Regions from separate parts of the Saccharopolyspora sp. NPDC045941 genome, predicted to be linked through region 1. Evidence: riboswitches for the same ligand, from Rfam matches in the RefSeq annotation. Region 1 holds a riboswitch; each other region holds the start of a gene.
The links. A riboswitch is a leader RNA that binds a small molecule or an ion and turns the genes downstream of it on or off. The one in region 1 is predicted to bind cobalamin.
Positions count from the first base shown of each region.

Region 2: it holds a riboswitch for cobalamin, as region 1 does, so the genes downstream of both, metE (5-methyltetrahydropteroyltriglutamate--homocysteine S-methyltransferase) here and AC07FN_RS36125 (HoxN/HupN/NixA family nickel/cobalt transporter) in region 1, are expected to answer to the same signal.
Region 3: it holds a riboswitch for cobalamin, as region 1 does, so the genes downstream of both, cobN (cobaltochelatase subunit CobN) here and AC07FN_RS36125 (HoxN/HupN/NixA family nickel/cobalt transporter) in region 1, are expected to answer to the same signal.
Region 4: it holds a riboswitch for cobalamin, as region 1 does, so the genes downstream of both, AC07FN_RS00025 (ribonucleoside-diphosphate reductase subunit alpha) here and AC07FN_RS36125 (HoxN/HupN/NixA family nickel/cobalt transporter) in region 1, are expected to answer to the same signal.

Region 1 covers NZ_JBWKKU010000064.1:356-4,558, reverse strand. The annotation lists gene AC07FN_RS36140 (DMT family transporter) at 1-301, opposite strand, end outside; gene AC07FN_RS36135 (LysR substrate-binding domain-containing protein) at 393-1,247, shown strand; gene AC07FN_RS36130 (DUF1876 domain-containing protein) at 1,298-1,567, opposite strand; cobalamin riboswitch at 1,822-1,946, shown strand; gene AC07FN_RS36125 (HoxN/HupN/NixA family nickel/cobalt transporter) at 2,024-3,079, shown strand; gene cobA (uroporphyrinogen-III C-methyltransferase) at 3,225-4,203, shown strand, end outside.
Region 2 covers NZ_JBWKKU010000004.1:193,771-197,973, forward strand. The annotation lists gene AC07FN_RS05000 (2OG-Fe(II) oxygenase) at 1-146, opposite strand, end outside; gene AC07FN_RS05005 (methylated-DNA--[protein]-cysteine S-methyltransferase) at 143-760, opposite strand; gene AC07FN_RS05010 (RNA polymerase sigma factor) at 760-1,254, opposite strand; cobalamin riboswitch at 1,504-1,742, shown strand; gene metE (5-methyltetrahydropteroyltriglutamate--homocysteine S-methyltransferase) at 1,875-4,151, shown strand.
Region 3 covers NZ_JBWKKU010000122.1:3,845-8,047, reverse strand. The annotation lists gene cobN (cobaltochelatase subunit CobN) at 1-1,799, opposite strand, end outside; cobalamin riboswitch at 1,894-2,080, opposite strand; gene cobG (precorrin-3B synthase) at 2,167-3,384, shown strand; gene AC07FN_RS44945 (precorrin-8X methylmutase) at 3,417-4,043, shown strand; gene AC07FN_RS44940 (precorrin-2 C(20)-methyltransferase) at 4,040-4,203, shown strand, end outside.
Region 4 covers NZ_JBWKKU010000001.1:4,620-8,822, forward strand. The annotation lists gene AC07FN_RS00025 (ribonucleoside-diphosphate reductase subunit alpha) at 1-1,552, opposite strand, end outside; cobalamin riboswitch at 1,663-1,876, opposite strand; gene AC07FN_RS00030 (glycoside hydrolase family 3 protein) at 1,994-4,203, shown strand, end outside.

The DNA.
Region 1 (4,203 bases):
CCAGCGCGGTCACCGATGCCGGGACCCCGACGGCCATCCCGCCGTAGCACCCGGCGAACTGCGCTCCGCTGGTGAGGATTCCGGCGACGGCGGTGTGCCCGAACCGCTTGCCGCTGGGCCAGGTCGCGCGGGAGCAGACCGCGATCGCCGCGAACACCGCCGCGGCCAGCGCGAGCCGCACGGAGGTCAGGAGGAACGGGGGAGCGGCGCCGACACCCAGCTTCCCGGTGGGGAATCCGCTGGCCCAGATGACGACGATCGGCGCCGCCAGCGGCAGCGGGATCGAGCGGGTGCTCTGCATGATCCCAAGCCTCGCCCGCCCGGCCCGGCCGCGTCCAACGACGATAAGTAATCACGATCGATTTCAATTGCTGATCGGTTAGGGTGGTCGCATGGGTGCAGTGCTGGACATCGTCGCGTTGCGCAGCATGGTCGCGGTCGCCGACTGCGGCGGGTTCCACCGGGCCGCCGCCGCGCTGTCCCTGACCCAGTCAGCGGTCAGCCAGCACCTGCGCAAGCTGGAGCGGGTGCTGGACCGGAAGCTGGTGGTCCGGGAGGGGCGGCAGGCCAAGTTCACCGCGTCCGGAGAGCTCCTGCTGGCGGAGGCGCGGCGCATCCTCGGCGCGCACGACGAGGCGCTGCGCCGGCTCGGCGCGGAGGAACGCCGCACGCTCGTCTTCGGCTCCACCGAGCACGCCGCCGACCGGCTGCTCCCCGAGCTGGCGACCCGGATGCGAGCCGCCTTCCCTGCGTTCGAGGTGCGGTTCCGCCTGGACCGGACGGCGCGGCTCGCGGAAGCGGTGGACCGCGGCAGCATCGACATCGCGCTGCTGATCGACCCGTCGGTCGGCGGGCGGAGCCGGGACGCGGGCTGGCTCCGGCTGGACTGGTACGCGGCACCGGACTGGGCGCCGCCGGGCCCCGGCGAGCCGCTGCCGATGGTCGTCTTCGACGAGCCGTGCACCACGCGGCGGCTCGCGGTCGACGCGGTGACCGGGATCGGCCGGCATCCGGACCTGGTGTGCGAGGCCGCCGATCTGGCCGGGGTGCTCGCGGCCGCGCGGTCCGGCCTCGGCGTCGCGCTGCTGCCGTCGGCGAAGCCGCGCCTGGAAGGGCTGGTGGTGCGCGACGACCTCCCGCAGCTGGATCCCGCGCCGCTGCGGGTCCGGGCCCGCCCCGGACTCGACGACGACCTCGCGGACCTCGTCGCGAAGACGGCGCGCGAGGTGGTCGAAGCGCATTCGTGAGACATGCCGGAGGGCGCCCCCGACGGATCGGAGACGCCCCCGGCTTCGCGTCAGGCGGGCAGGTGCACGCGGCGGTGCAGGCGCTCGCCGATGTCGCCGGCCGCGTTGTCCAGCAGCTTGTGCGCCAGTTCGAACAGGGCGCGGGCGATCGCGATCTCGTCGCCGATCTGCGGTACCTCCGGGTCGTCCGGGTGGCGGCGCGCGGTGCCGTGCCCGTGCAGCGCCTGACCGCCCGGAGTGGTGAACCCCACGTCGGCGGTGGTCTTCGCGCCCGCCTCCACGACCTGCAGGTTCAGCGTGATGGTGTGGGTCTCGTTCATGGTCGCCTCCTGTCCCCGTCGGCCCGCGTTCCCGCAGGCTCTTGAGGTCGCCGTAGCCCAAGCATGCGCTGGCCGACCAGAGCAGCGGAAGACCGGTGTTCACCCGTCCGGGTCGCCCCGTTCGGCCGCGCAGACCGGTAAGCGCGACGTACCCAACCGGCCCTCGTCGCCAAACAAGGCCTCCGCCGTGATCGACTTCACCCGGGGTTTGACCTCGGGTCGCGGGGCAGGCAAGGATACGGCCGCCGACAGTGCAGGAACCCGGTGCGAATCCGGGACGGTCCCGCCACTGTGACCGGGGAGTGGGCCCCACTCGTTGCCACGGCTGCGTGCAGCTGGAAGGCCGGGGTGCCGCGTCGATCCGGGAGTCAGGAGACTGCGTGCCGGCCCCGCGCCGCGCCGCGGCGTGCGGACACCGAGCCCCTCGGGCGGGAAACCCAGGAGGTCGGATATCCCATGTCTCGGGATGCCGAAGAGAGTCGGCCGCAGGCCGGTTGGGGCGCCATCGAGCGCCGGAAAGCAGCGGTCGTGCTGGCCGCCGTCGGAGTGCTCCACCTGGCGGGTTGGGGCGCGTACCTGCTGCAGCAGCAGGAGTTCGGCGCCGTGGGAGGGCTGGCCGCCGCGGGGATGACCGCGTACCTGCTCGGATTGCGCCACGGGTTCGACGCCGACCACGTCGCGGTGATCGACGACGCCACGCGGCTGCTGATGCAGCGCGGCAGGCGACCGGTGTCGACCGGCATGTGGTTCGCCCTCGGGCACGCCAGCGTCGTGCTCTTCCTCGCCGTCGCGGTCGCTTTCATCGCCGGGCCCGCCGCGCAGCAGTGGGCCGAGGAGGCCGGCGTCCGGGTCGCCACGGCGGTGGACCTGATCGTGATCGCGGTCCTGACCGCGCTGGCCGTACTCAACGCGCTGGTGCTGCGCGACGCCCTGCGGCTGCTGCGCCGCGCCCGCCGCGGCGCGGTCGACGAGGCCGAGGTCGAGCTGGTGCTCGGGCGGCGCGGCCTGCTCGCCCGGGTGCTGCGGGGGCGGATGCGCAACGTGGCCCGCTCCTGGCACCTGTTCGGCATCGGGCTGCTGTTCGGGCTCGGCATGCAGACCGCCACCGAGATCACCGTGCTCGCCATGGTCTCCCCGACCGAGCACCTGTCCGCGATCGCCGTGCTGAGCCTGCCGCTGCTGTTCGCCGCCGGAATGTGCACAGTGGACAGCGTGGACGGCATGCTGATGTCCCGGGCCTACACGTGGTCGCTGGCGCGGCCGCTGCGGCGGTTGAAGGTCAACGTGACGACCACCGCGCTGACGGTGGTGCTCGCCGCGGTCGTCGCGCTGGTCGTCCTCGCCGGGTTGCTCCAGGAGCTCGGCGCGTCCTTCGCGGAGCCGGTCGCGGCCATCGGCGACCACTTCGAGCTGCTCGGCTATCTGACGCTGGCCGCTTTCATGGCAGTATGGGGCGGCGCCGCGCTCTGGTGGAAAGTCGCCGCCCGCGGCGACGACGCGGAACGCGCGTGACCGGCGTCCACCGGCCGTGCCAGGTGGCGCCCCGAGGTCAGGCCGGTGATCGTGAGCCACGACGAGGTGGCCTACCGCGTGGCTGCGCCCCCGAGCACAAGGCCCCGGCGAGTTCGCCGGGGCGGAGCCGACATGGACTACGGACATGACCAAGCACACTGAACAGCACTACTTCGCCGGGCTCGACCTCGCCGGGAAGCGGGTGGTCGTCGTCGGCGCGGGCACCGTCGCGCAGCGCCGGGTCCCGCGCCTGATCAACTCCGGTGCGCTGGTCGACGTGATCGCGCCGGAGGCGACCCCGGCCGTCGAGGCGATGGCCGAGGCGGGCGACCTGACGTGGCACCGGCGCCTCTACGCCGACGGCGACCTGGAAGGTGCTTGGTACGTCGTGGCGTGCGCGACCGGGGCCGAGGTGAACGCCGCGGTCGCGGCCGAAGCCGAGCAGCGCCGCATCTTCTGCGTCCGCGCCGACGACGCCTCGCAGGGGACCGCCGTCACGCCTGCGGTGGCCCAGCACGGCGGGCTGCTGCTCGGGGTGCTGGCGGGCGGCGACCACCGGCGTTCCGCCGCCGTGCGGGACGGGCTCGTGGAAGCGTTGCGCACCGGCGTGGTCGACGAGCGGTCCGAGCCGCCGGCGCCGGGCGTCGCGCTCGTGGGCGGCGGCCCGGGCGACCCGGACCTGATCACGGTCCGCGGGCGCCAGCTGCTGGGCCGCGCGGACGTGGTGATCACCGACCGCCTGGCGCCGCGCGAGCTGCTCGAAGAGCTCGGCCCGCACGTGGAGGTGGTGGACGCCTCGAAGATCCCCTACGGGCGGGCGGCCAACCAGGACGTCATCAACTCGCTGCTGATCGAGCACGCCAAGGCCGGCAAGTTCGTGGTCCGGCTCAAGGGCGGCGACCCGTACCTGTTCGGGCGCGGGTTCGAGGAGCTGCTGGCGTGCGTGGAGGCCGGGGTCGCGGTGACCGCGGTTCCCGGGATCACCAGCGCTTTCGCGGCTCCCTCCGCAGCCGACGTGCCGGTCACCCATCGCGGCGTCGCGCACGAGGTCGTGGTCGTGTCCGGGCACGTCGGGCCGCACGACGAGCAGTCGCTGGTGGACTGGCCGGCGCTGGGCCGGCTGC
Region 2 (4,203 bases), on a different contig from region 1:
CACAGGGCCGCGATCCGCTCGCACTCGGCGACGGTCAGCAACTGCGGCAGCAGCGCGCAACCGTAGTCGTTGACCTCGGCGGCGACTCCCGCCCAGTCCGCCGCCGCGACCCGCTTCGCGTACCGGTCCGTCTTCGACGTGCTCATGCCGCCTCCAGGTTCAGCAGGGTTTCCTTGGCTTCCGCGCCGCCGACGTACCCGCCCGAGGTGCCGTCCGAGCGCACGACGCGGTGGCACGGCACCACCACCGGTAGCGGGTTGGTCGCGCACGCGGTGCCCACCGCGCGAACCGCCCGCGGGCTGCCCGCCGCGGCGGCGACCTCCGCGTAGCTGGCGGTGCGGCCGTAGCCGATGTCGGGCAGGTGTTCCAGCACGTTGAGCCGGAACCCGCGCGAGAGCCGCCAGTCCAGCGGCAGGTCGAAAGTCCGTCGCCGCCCGGCGAAGTACTCGTCGATCTGGCGGACCGCCTCGTCGAGCCGGGCCGGCGCCCGCAGGATGCGCGGGCTGATCAGCTCGGCCAGCGACTCCAGGACCGAGCTGTGCCCCTGTCGATCGAAAGCGACCCGCACCAGGCCGCGTTCGGTGGCCGCCAGCAGCAGCTCGCCGACCGGGGTGCCGACGGTGCGGTACGCGACGTCGAGCAGCCCTTCCCGCTGGGCCGCGCTCACCAGGTCGATGTGCAGCCGCTCGCTGGTGTTGAAGTCGATCGCCGGGAGCGCGTCGAACAGGTGTCTGTCGTCGGATTCGTGGATCGTCATCATCACGCTTCCCTCCCCACGCTCGTGGTGGGTCTGTAGGTCGTGCGCAGGGTCTTGATGCCGTCCGCGGCGGCCCGCCGGGCGGCATCGGTGCTGCCGCCGAGGATCGCGGCGATCTCGGCATAGGGCAGGCCGGCCAGGTAGTGGTAGGCCACCGCCATGCGCTGCTTGGCCGGCAGCGCGCTCAGCGCGGCCCACAGGTCGCCGTCCCAGTCCTCCGGGCGGCCGGTCGTGCTGGGCCGCTCGGGCAGGCGCTCGACCACCACCGGCCGGCGGGCCGTCGCCCTGGTGACGTCGACCGCCTTGCGGTGGGCGATCGTGACCAGCCACGCCTCCACGTTGGTGTCCTCGGCCAGCTCCGGGTAGGCGCGCAGTGCGGCCAGGAACGTCTCGGACCACGCGTCCTCGGCGTCGGCCGGTCCGAGCACGGCCCGGCACACTCGCAGCACCATCGGGCCGTACTCGTCAACGATCTGCTCGAACGGTCTCACTTTCACTCCCCGTAGACGCCCCGCGCCGCGGAAACGTGAGATGCGGATCGCCCCGTTTCCACGATCGTCACCCGGACGTGGCCATCCCGCGTTTCGGGAGCGGGCCGCCGGCGACGGTGCCGCGTGACGAGCGTCTCACCGGAGGTGCGGCGGCGGGCCGGAAGATCATGTTCAGCCCGGGGATCGCCGGTCGCGGGGGCCGCCTGGCGCGGGCCGGGCGCGTCACCGGCCCTTGTCAACGGCCCCCCGATCGGTAGCCTCCGTTGTGCTGGTGGTTCGTCCGCCTCCCTGGAGCGGGGTGGACGAGGCAAGAGGGAACCCGGTGCGAATCCGGGACTGCCCCGCAGCGGTGAGTGGGAACGAACGCCGTCCCCGGTCCCAGACCGGGCACAGCACTGGGCACGCGTGCCTGGGAAGCGACGGCCACTAGGAACCCCGGCTCCGGCCGGGACGCGCCCGCGAGTCCGAAGACCTGCCACCGGTGCGCGCACCGGACGGTGCGCGCGGTCCGGGGTCTCGCGGGAGGACCCGGCGGACGACCGGCTCGCGCCGCGCGGTGCGAGCCGGGCCGCCTGCGCCTTCCCGGACCTCGGGGCATCTGCCGTCGAGCTCGCGAGGAGAGGGCCTTGACCAGCAAGATCGGATCTACCGTACTCGGATACCCCCGGATCGGCCCCGACCGGGAACTCAAGCGCGCGCTGGAGCGCTACTGGTCGTCCAGCATCGGCGAGGCGGAGCTGCGCGCGGTGGCGCGCGAACTCCGCGTCCAGACCTGGCGGTCGCTGTGGGACGCGGGCCTGGATTCGGTGCCGGGCAACACGTCCTCGTACTACGACCAGGTGCTGGACACCGCCGTCACCTTCGGCGCGATCCCGCCGCGCTTCGCGAAGCTCGGGCTGGGCCCGCTGGACACCTACTTCGCGATGGCGCGCGGCGTGGCGTCCGAGCCGCCGCTGGAGATGACGAAGTGGTTCGACACGAACTACCACTACCTGGTGCCCGAGATCGGCCCGGACACGCAGTTCTCGCTGGCCGACCGGACTCCCGTGGAGCAGTACCGGGAGGCCGCGGAGCTGGGCGTGACCACCCGCCCGGTGCTGGTCGGCCCGCTCACGTTCCTGCTGCTGGCCAAGTCCGCGGACGGCGCGCCGGAGTCGTTCCGGCCGCTGGACCGGCTGGACGCGCTGCTGGACACCTACGCGGAGCTGCTCGGCGAGCTGCACCGCGCCGGCGTTGAGTGGGTGCAGCTGGACGAGCCCGCCTTCGCCGCCGACCGCTCGCCGGCCGAACTCGCCGCCCTGCGTGCCGCCTACCGGCGGCTCGGCGATCTGGCGGAGCGGCCGAAACTGCTGGTCGCGGGGTACTTCGGCGATCTCGGCGAGGCGCTGGAGGTGCTGGCGTCCAGCCCGGTCGAAGCGATCGGCGCCGACCTCGTCGCCGGTAAGTCCACAGTGGACGCTCTGTCGTCGGTTCGCGGGCTGAGCGGCAAGACCCTGGTGGCCGGGCTCGTCGACGGGCGAAACGTCTGGCGCACCGATCTCGACAAGGCGCTCGCGACCGCTGCCACGCTGCTCGGCTCGGCGAACGAGGTCGCGGTCAGCTCGTCGTGCTCCCTGCTGCACGTGCCCTACGACGTCGACGCGGAGACCGGCATCGACCCGCAGGTGAAGTCCTGGCTGGCCTTCGCCGCGCAGAAGGTCCGCGAGGTGGTCGTGCTGGGCCGCGCGTTGCGCGAGGGCCGCGACGCGGTGGCCGACGAGCTGGCCGAGGCGCGCACCGCGATCGCCGACCGCGCCGGCGCGGACCGGGTCCGGAACAATCGCGTGCGCGCTCGGTTGCAGGCGCTTCGGCCGGAGTACACGCAGCGCGGCGAGTACGACACGCGGCGCGCGGCTCAGCAGGAGGCGTTGAACCTGCCACCGTTGCCGACCACGACGATCGGATCGTTCCCGCAGACCACGGACGTCCGCAAGGCGCGCGCCGCGGTGCGCGCCGGCCGCATCGACCAGGCGACGTACCGGCGGCGGATGCAGGACGAGATCGAGCGCGTGATCCGCCTGCAGGAAGGGCTCGGGCTCGATGTCCTGGTGCACGGCGAGCCGGAGCGCAACGACATGGTGCAGTACTTCGCCGAGCACCTGGACGGCTTCGCCAGCACCGACAACGCATGGGTGCAGTCCTACGGTTCGCGGTGCGTGCGCCCGCCGATCCTCTACGGCGACGTCTCCCGCCCGGCACCGATCACCGTCGAGTGGGCGAGCTATGCGCAGCGGCTGACCGAGAAGCCGGTCAAGGGCATGCTCACCGGCCCGGTGACGATCCTGGCGTGGTCGTTCGTCCGCGACGACCAGCCGCCGGCCGACACCGCGAAGCAGGTCGCGCTGGCCATCCGGGACGAGGTCGCCGACCTGGAGGCGGCCGGCATCCGGGTCATCCAGGTCGACGAGCCCGCGCTGCGCGAACTGCTCCCGCTGCGCCGGGCAGCGCACGGGGAGTACCTGGACTGGGCGGTGACGTCCTTCCGGCTCGCCACCTGCGGCGTCGCCGATTCGACCCAGATCCACACCCACCTGTGCTATTCGGAGTTCGGCGACGTGATCAACGCGATCGTGGCGCTGGGCGCCGACGTCACCAGCATCGAGGCCGCCCGCTCGCGCATGGAGGTGCTCGACGATCTCAACGCGGTCGGCTTCGGCCACGGCGTCGGGCCCGGGGTGTACGACATCCACTCGCCGCGCGTGCCGGACACCGCCGAGGTCGTGGACCTGCTGCGGGCCGCGCTGGCGGCGGTGCCGGCGGAACGGTTGTGGGTCAACCCGGACTGCGGGCTGAAGACCCGCGGCTACGCCGAGGTCGAGGCGGCGTTGCAGAACCTCGTCGCGGCGGCGGCCGAACTGCGCTGACGCCGGGCCCGCGGGCGGCGCCGCACCGGTGGCGCCGCCCGCGAAACGGTCC
Region 3 (4,203 bases), on a different contig from region 1:
TTGGCGTGCTCGTCGAGGAGCTGTTCCAGCCGGGCGATGTCGCCGTAGCTCTCCGCGCGGGCCATCGGCGGCACGAGGTGGTCGACCAGGGTGGCGTGCACCCGGCGCTTGGCCTGGGTGCCCTCGCCGGGGTCGTTGACCAGGAACGGGTAGATCAGCGGGAGGTCGGCGATCGCGGCGTCCGGGGCGCACGAGGCGGACATGCCCGCCGTCTTCCCGGGCAGCCATTCGAGGTTGCCGTGCTTGCCCAGGTGCACCATGGCGTGGGCGCCGAACTCGTCGATCAGCCAGCGGTAGGCCGCGAGGTAGTGGTGGCTCGGCGGCAGGTCCGGGTCGTGGTAGATCGCGATCGGGTTCTCGCCGAAACCACGCGGCGGCTGCACCATGAGCACGACGTTGCCCGCGCGGACGGCGGCGAGCACGATCTCGCCTTCTGGGTCCTGGGAGCGGTCGACGAACAGTTCGCCCGGCGGCGGTCCCCAGTGCTGCTCGATCGCGGTGCGCAGGTCCTCGGGCAGCGTCGCGAACCAGCTCGCGTACCGGCGCGCGGGGATGCGGACCGGGTTCCCGCTGAGCTGCTCCTCGGACAGCCAGTCGCGGTCCTGGCCACCGGCGGCGATCAGCGCGTGGATCAGCGCATCGCCGTCCTGGTCCGCGACGCCTGGCAGCGCGTCGGGGCCGTCCTCGGGGCCGATGTCGTAGCCCTGCTCGCGCAGCGCCCGCAGCAGGCGGACCGCGCTGACCGGCGTGTCCAGGCCGACGGCGTTGCCGATCCGGGAGTGCTTGGTCGGGTAGGCCGACAGCATCAGCGCCAGGCGCTTGTCCTGCGGCGGCACGTGCCGCAGCGTCGCGTGCCGGACCGCGATGCCGGCGACCCGGGCCGCCCGTTCGCGGTCGGCCACGTAGACCGGCAGCCCCTCGGCATCGTTCTCCTTGAAGGAGAAGGGCACGGTGATCAGGCGGCCGTCGAACTCGGGCACGGCGACCTGCGTGGCCATGTCCAGCGGCGACAGGCCCTCGTCGTTGTCCTCCCAGGCCTCGCGGCTGCTGGTCAGGCACAGTCCCTGCAGGATCGGGATGTCGAGTTCGGCGAGCGCGCCGACGTCCCACGCCTCGTCGTCACCGCCGGCGGAAGCGGTGGCGGGCTTCGTGCCGCCCGCGGCGAGCACGGTGACGACCAGCGCGTCCGCCCGGCCGAGCTGCTCCAGCAGCTGCGGATCGGGCGCCCGCAGGGAGGCGCAGAACAGCGGCAAGGCCTGGCCACCGGCGTCTTCGATGGCCTCGCACAGCGCGTTCGCGAACGCGGTGTTGCCCGCCATGTGGTGCGCGCGGTAGTAGAGCATGGCGACGGTCGGGCCCTCGGTGCGCCGCGGGGTCCGCTCCAGCACGCCCCAGGTCGGCGTCTCCGCCGGAGGCTCGAAGCCGTGCCCGGTGAGCAGGATCGTGTCGGACAGGAAGCGGTGCAGCTGAGCCAGGTTGTCCGGGCCGCCGTGGGCGAGGTAGCGGTGCGCTTCGGCGCACACCCCGCCCGGCACGGTCGAGCATTCCATCAGTTCCGCGTCCGGCGCCTGTTCGCCGCCGAGCACGATCACCGGGCGCGGGCCCGCGAGCAGCGAGTCCAGGCCCTCTTCCCAGGCCCGGCGGCCGCCGAGCAGCCGCACGACGACGAGGTCGACGTCCTCCAGCAGCGGGGGCAGGTCGTCCACGCCCAGCCGCGCCGGGTTGCCGAGCCGGTACTCGGCGTCGGCGGCTCGCGCGCTGAGCAGATCGGTGTCCGAAGTGGACAGAAGTAGGATCATGCGGATCGCTCCTCGGCGTGGCGACCGGCGTCGCGGGGCCTGGGCGCGCGTGCGCAGCGCATGACGGCACCTCTCTCGGGGTCCTCGCCCCGGTTCGTAGGTCGCGGCGACCGGAGTCTCCTGGCTCCCGGATCAGCGCTCGCTCCGTCTTCCCGTCCAGTTAGGACAGTGACTTCCTTGGAGTCCGCTCCCCGGTGACAGTGGCGGGACCGCGCCGGATTCGCACCGGCTTCCTCCACCGTCGCCGCTGAATGTTGCGACCACTCTTCGCAACGGGGCGATCTTACGTCAAGCGGCGCGGGCATGACGCACGTCGCACCCCGCTTGTTTTGCGTCCGCAACTACCTGGGTCCGTAGTATCAGCCGGGTGTTGCACAGAGCCAGACCAGAGCGGGACGCGTGTCCCGGCGCGCTGCGGGTGCACGAGGCAGCCGACGGCGGACTGGCCCGCATCCGCGTCCCGGGTGGTGTGCTCACGCCTCCCCAGGTCCGGGCGATCGCGGCGGCCGCGGCGCTCGGCGACGGCGGCGCGGAGCTCACCTCGCGGGCGAACGTGCAGGTGCGCGGACTGCCCGCGGGAGCGGAGGAGGAACTCGCCGCCGGGCTCCGGACGGCGGGGCTGCTGCCCTCGGCAACGCACGAACGGGTCCGCAACATCATCGGCTCGCCCTCGGCGGACGGCCGCGAGCTGGTCGACGTGCGGGCGGTGGCCCGGGAACTCGACGCGGCGCTCTGCGCGACGTCGTCGCTGGCGGACCTGCCCGGACGTTTCCTGTTCGCCATCGACGACGGCCGCGCGGACGTCATCTCGCTCGGCGCCGATGTCGGCCTGCTCGCGGAGAGCGCGGACACGCTGGCACTCGTGCTCGCCGGCGTGGATTCCGGAGTGCGATCGACCCCGGACCAGGCCGCCGGCGTCGCCATCGCCGCGGCGGAGGCGTTCCTGGCGGAGAAGGCCGAGCAAGGGCTCTCGGCTTGGCGGCTGGCCGAACTCGACGACGGTGCGCGCCGGATCGCCGATCGCCTCGGCGCCGTCCCGGCCGGGCTGGTGCCGTCGAACCGGCCGGCGACGCATTCGCAGGTCGGCGCGGTGGAACGGTCCGACGGAACGGTCGGGGTGGTGGCGGGAGCACCACTGGGCCGCCTGTCGCGGGACCAGCTGGATATCATCACCGCCGCGTCCGACGCCGCGGGCGAACTTCGCCTGACGCCGTGGCGGACCGTCGTCCTGCCCGGCTTGCCGCCGGAGGAAGCGGGGCGGTGGCTCTCGGAACTCGGCGCGCACGGCCTGCTCGTCGATCCGTCCTCGGCCGGTGCCGGGGTGACCGCGTGCGCCGGTCGTCCCGGCTGTGCGAAGGCGCGGGCCGACGTCCGCGAAGACGCCCAGCGCGCATCGGCGGGCGGCGCTCTGCCGGTGCATTGGTCGGGTTGCGAACGGCGCTGCGGCCGACCGCGGGGGCGCGTCGTGGAAGTGCTGGCGACCGGTGCCGGCTACGAGGTCGGTCTCGACGGCGAGACGCGGGCATCCGGCGCCGATGTCGACCAGGTATCCGCCGCGCTCGTCGCGGCACGGAGGACAGTGTGAACGAGAACAACGGGGCGACCCGCTACCGAGGGGTGCCCGAATACGTCCGGGAAGGCGCGGAGATCTACCGCCGCTCCTTCGCCACGATCCGCGCGGAAGCGGCCCTGAGCGGCCTGCCGCCGGAGGTGGCCGGGGTAGCGGTGCGGATGATCCACGCCTGCGGCATGGTCGACCTGGTCGACGACCTGGCGTACTCGGCGGACGCGGTGCTCAACGCGCGCGCGGCCCTCCGCGCCGGTGCGCCGGTGCTGTGCGACGCCGCGATGGTCGCCGCCGGCGTGACCCGGCGCCGTCTGCCCGCGGACAACGACGTGATCTGCACGCTGTCCGATGAGCGGGTCCCGGACCTGGCCCGCGAGCTGGGCACGACGCGCAGCGCCGCGGCACTGGAGCTGTGGCGCGACCGGCTGGCGGGATCGGTCGTCGCGATCGGCAACGCTCCGACGGCGCTGTTCCGGTTGCTGGAGATGATCGAGGACGGCGCCCCGAAGCCCGCCGCGGTGCTGGGGCTGCCCGTCGGCTTCATCGGTGCCGCGGAATCGAAGGAGGCGTTGGCGGCGCACCCCGCCGAGCTGGACCACCTGGTGGTGCACGGCCGCCGCGGCGGCAGCGCCATGGCGGTGGCCGCCATCAACGCGATCGCGAGCGAGGAAGAGTGAGCAGCAACGGCAAGGGCACGCTTTTCGGCGTGGGTCTCGGCCCCGGCGACCCGGAGCTGGTGACGGTCAAGGCCGCCCGGCTGATCGAGCGGGCCGAGGTGATCGCGTACCACAGCGCCCGGCACGGCAGGAGCATCGCGAGGTCCGTCGCCGAGCCGTA
Region 4 (4,203 bases), on a different contig from region 1:
GCACGAACAGCGCGTCCGCGAAGCCCATCAGCCCCAGCCCGACCGGCCGGTGCCGCAGGTTGGACCGGCGTGCCTCAGGGATCGTGTAGAAGTTGATGTCGATGACGTTGTCCAGCATCCGCACGGCGGTGCGGGTGGTGCGCTCCAGCTTCTCGGCGTCGATGCCGTCGGCCGTGACGTGCCGGGCCAGGTTGATCGACCCGAGGTTGCACACCGCCACCTCGTCGGTGCTGGTGTTCAGGGTGATCTCGGTGCACAGGTTCGAAGAGTGCACGACGCCGTTGTGCTGCTGCGGCGAGCGCAGGTTGCACGGGTCCTTGAAGGTGATCCACGGGTGGCCGGTCTCGAAGAGCATGGTCAGCATCCGCCGCCACAGCTCCACCGCCCGGACCCGCTTGAACACCTTGATCTCGCCGCGGTCGGCGGCCTGCTCGTAGGCGCGGTAGCGCTCGGCGAACGCCTTGCCGTAGAGGTCGTGCAGGTCAGCGGTCTCGTCCGGGGAGAACAGCGTCCACTGCTCGTCGGCTTCGACGCGGCGCAGGAACTCGTCGGGCACCCAGTTCGCGGTGTTCATGTCGTGGGTGCGGCGGCGGTCGTCGCCGGTGTTCTTGCGCAGGTCGAGGAACTCCTCGACGTCGATGTGCCAGGTCTCCAGGTACGCGCACACCGCGCCCTTGCGCTTGCCGCCCTGGTTGACCGCCACCGCGGTGTCGTTGGCGATCTTCAGGAACGGCACCACGCCCTGCGACTTCCCGTTGGTGCCGTTGATGTGGGCGCCGATGCCGCGCACCGGCGTCCAGTCGTTGCCCAGCCCGCCGGCGTACTTCGACAGCAGCGCGTTGTTGCTGATCGAGTGGAAGATGCCGGACAGGTCGTCGTCCACAGTGGTCAGGAAGCAGGACGACAGCTGCGGCCGGGTGGTGCCGGCGTTGAACAGCGTCGGCGTCGAGCACATGAAGTCGAACGACGACAGCAGGTGGTAGAACTCGATGGCCCGCGCCTCGCGGTCGTCCTCGCGAAGCGCGAGACCCATCGCGACCCGCATGAAGAAGGCCTGCGGCAGCTCGAACCGGGTGCCGTCGTGGTGCAGGAAGTACCGGTCGTAGAGGGTCTGCAGCCCGAGGAAGCCGAAGGTCAGGTCGCGTTCCGCCACCAGCGCGCCGCCCAGCCGCGCCAGGTCGAAGGCGCCCAGCTCCGGGTCCAGCATCTCCAGCTCGATGCCGCGCCGCACGTAGTCGGCGAAGTACTCCGGGTAGCGGGCGCGCATCTCCTCCTGGTCGGCCTCCTGCGGCTCCCCCAGGTAGCTCAGCGCCTCGCGGCGCATCCGGTCCAGCAGCAGCCGGGCGGTGACCTGCGAGTAGTTCGGTTCGGTCTCGATCAGCGTGCGCGCCGCCATGACCTGGGCGAGCGAGAGCTCGTCGTCGCTGATGCCGGTGTAGCCGGTGCGCCGCACCTCGTCGAGCACGGCTTCGGCGGACACGCCGGACAGCCCGGCGCAGGCTTGGTGGACCACAGTGGACACGCGGGTCCAGTCGTTGAGTGTCGCCGTCACGGGCTCTCTCCCTCGCGAGCTCGGCGGACCACGACGGCGCGCGAGGAGACCCGCGGCGGCAGCCGCTGGTCGTCCGCGCAGACCCGCCCTCGAGGTCCCGGACAGCACGCTTCGCGCGTGCACCGGCGGCAGGTCTTCGGACTCACGGGCGGCCTAGCGGTCGTGGCTTCCCAGGCTGTTCGCCCAGTGCTCTACCCGCTGCCGTTCGGCAGCCGGGTCACGCCTTTCGTTCCCGTTCACCGCTGCGGGGCAGTCCCGGATTCGCACCGGGTTCCCTCTTGCCTCACCGGACGCCTCCGGTGAACCACCAGCGATCGACACACTACATGTTGGGTTCGGGGGCGGCGTGCATGGGCAGATAACGGCGTGGCGTGGTACCGGTCGACAGTCCGGGCGCGGTGGCCGAGACTGGGCGGCCGGGGGCTGGCGAAAGGGGACCCGGTGGACGAGGCGAAGCTTCGGTCGTTGCTCTCGGAGCTGACCGTGGCGGACAAGGCGCGGCTGCTGACCGGAGCCGACTTCTGGACCCTGCACCCGATGCCCCAGATCGGGCTGCGGTCGCTGGTGCTCTCCGACGGCCCGAACGGGGTGCGCGGCACGACCTGGGACGAGCGCGACACCTCGTTGCTGTTCCCGGTGGCGTCCGCGCTGGCGGCGACGTGGGACCGGGCGGCGGCGCGGACCGCGGGGGAGATGTTCGGCGACGAGGCGCGCCGCCGGGGCGTGCACGTGGTGCTGGCGCCGACCGTCAACGTGCACCGAAGTCCTTTCGGCGGAAGGCATTTCGAGAACTTCTCGGAGGATCCGCTGCTGATCGGCGAGATCGGCGCCGAGGTGGTGGCGGGCATCCAGTCGCGCGGGGTGGCCGCGACGCCGAAGCACTTCGTGGCCAACGACAGCGAGACCGAGCGGCTCAGCTACGACGCGATCGTCGACGAGCGGACGCTGCGCGACCTCTACCTCAAGCCGTTCGAGCGGATCATCGCGAAGGCATCGCCGTGGGTGCTGATGGCCGCCTACAACTCGGTGAACGGCAGCACGATGACCGAGAATTCCGCGCTGGTGAACGACATCCTCAAGGGTGAGTGGGCGTGGGACGGCGTGCTCGTGTCGGACTGGTTCGCCACCCGCTCGCTCCAGGCGGCGGCGCTCGGCGGCCTCGACCTGGCGATGCCCGGGCCGAAAAGCCCCTGGAGCGGCGGAAAACTCGCGAAAGCCGTGGAGAAGGGCGGAGTTCCCGAGTCGGTGCTGGACGACAAGGTCCTGCGCGTCCTGCGGCTGGCCGACCGCGTCGGCGCTTTCGAGGACTCCGAGCCTGGCGGTGGCGGTCCGTCGGAGGAGGCCCGGCCGGTCATTCGGCGGCTCGCGGCGCAGGGATTCGTGCTGCTGCGCAACGAGGCCGTGTCGGATGCGCCGCTGCTGCCGATCGACCCGAAGGTCGCCAAGGTCGCGGTGATCGGCGAGAACGCCACCATTCCGGCGGTGCAGGGCGGCGGTTCCTCGCACGTCAGCCCGCCGCACGTGGTGACTCCGCTGGACGGGCTGCGGGCGGCGTTGCCGGACGCGGATGTCGTGTACCAGCGCGGTGTCCGGCACCGGCGGCTGCTGGACGTGATCCCGGGTGCGGAGGTCGCCGATCCGGCGGGAGAGGGCAGCGGCCTGCGCGTCGACTACCTCGGTGCCGACGGCGAGGTGCTCGAAAGCGAATTGCGCGGCACCGAGCGGCTGCTGTGGCTCGGCGGGCTGCCTGCCGGGGCGAAGTCGTTGCGGCTGCGGGGGAATCTCCTGCTCGACGTCGGCGAGCACGTGTTCGGGGTGAACGGCACCGGCGGCTTCCGCGTCGAGCTCGCGGGCCGGGAGGTGCTGGCCGCGGACGTGGTGCGCGCGGACGGGATCGACGATCCGATGGGCGACATGCTGGAGCCGCCCGAGCAGCGGTTCAACGTGGTGATCGTGGAATCGGACCTGGACGACGCCGGTCGGGCCGCGCTCACCGTGGAGTTCACCCCGCAGAGCCTCGATGCGCTGGTGGCGGTCGGAATCGGGCACCGCGCACGGGAATGGGACGACGCCAGCGAACTCGCCGCGGCCCTCGCGGTCGCCAGGGACGCCGATGTCGCGGTGGTGGTGGTCGGCACCAACGACGAGGTCGAGACGGAGGGCCGCGACCGCGACTCGCTGGATCTGCCCGGCGCGCAGAACGAGCTGATCCGCAAGGTCGTGGCGGCGAATCCGAACACCGTCGTGGTGGTCAACGCCGGTTCGCCGGTGCTCATGCCGTGGGCCGCCGACGTGCCCGCGGTGCTGTGGACCTGGTTCGGCAGCCAGGAGTACGGGGACGCGCTGGCCGATGTGCTGCTGGGCGAGGCGGAGCCCGGCGGCCGGTTGCCGACGACGTTCCCCGCCGAGCTCGCCGACGTCCCGGTCCCGCTGCCCGGTGTGCAGCCGGTGGACGGCGAACTGCACTACACCGAGGGGACCGTGGTCGGCTACCGCGCGTACGAAGACCGGGCCGTGACACCGGCGTTCCACTTCGGACACGGGCTCGGGTACACGACCTGGCAATACCTGGACGCCGTCGCCGAAGGCGAAGGCGTGCGGGTCAAGCTGCGCAACACGGGCGACCGAGCGGGACGCGAGGTGGCGCAGGT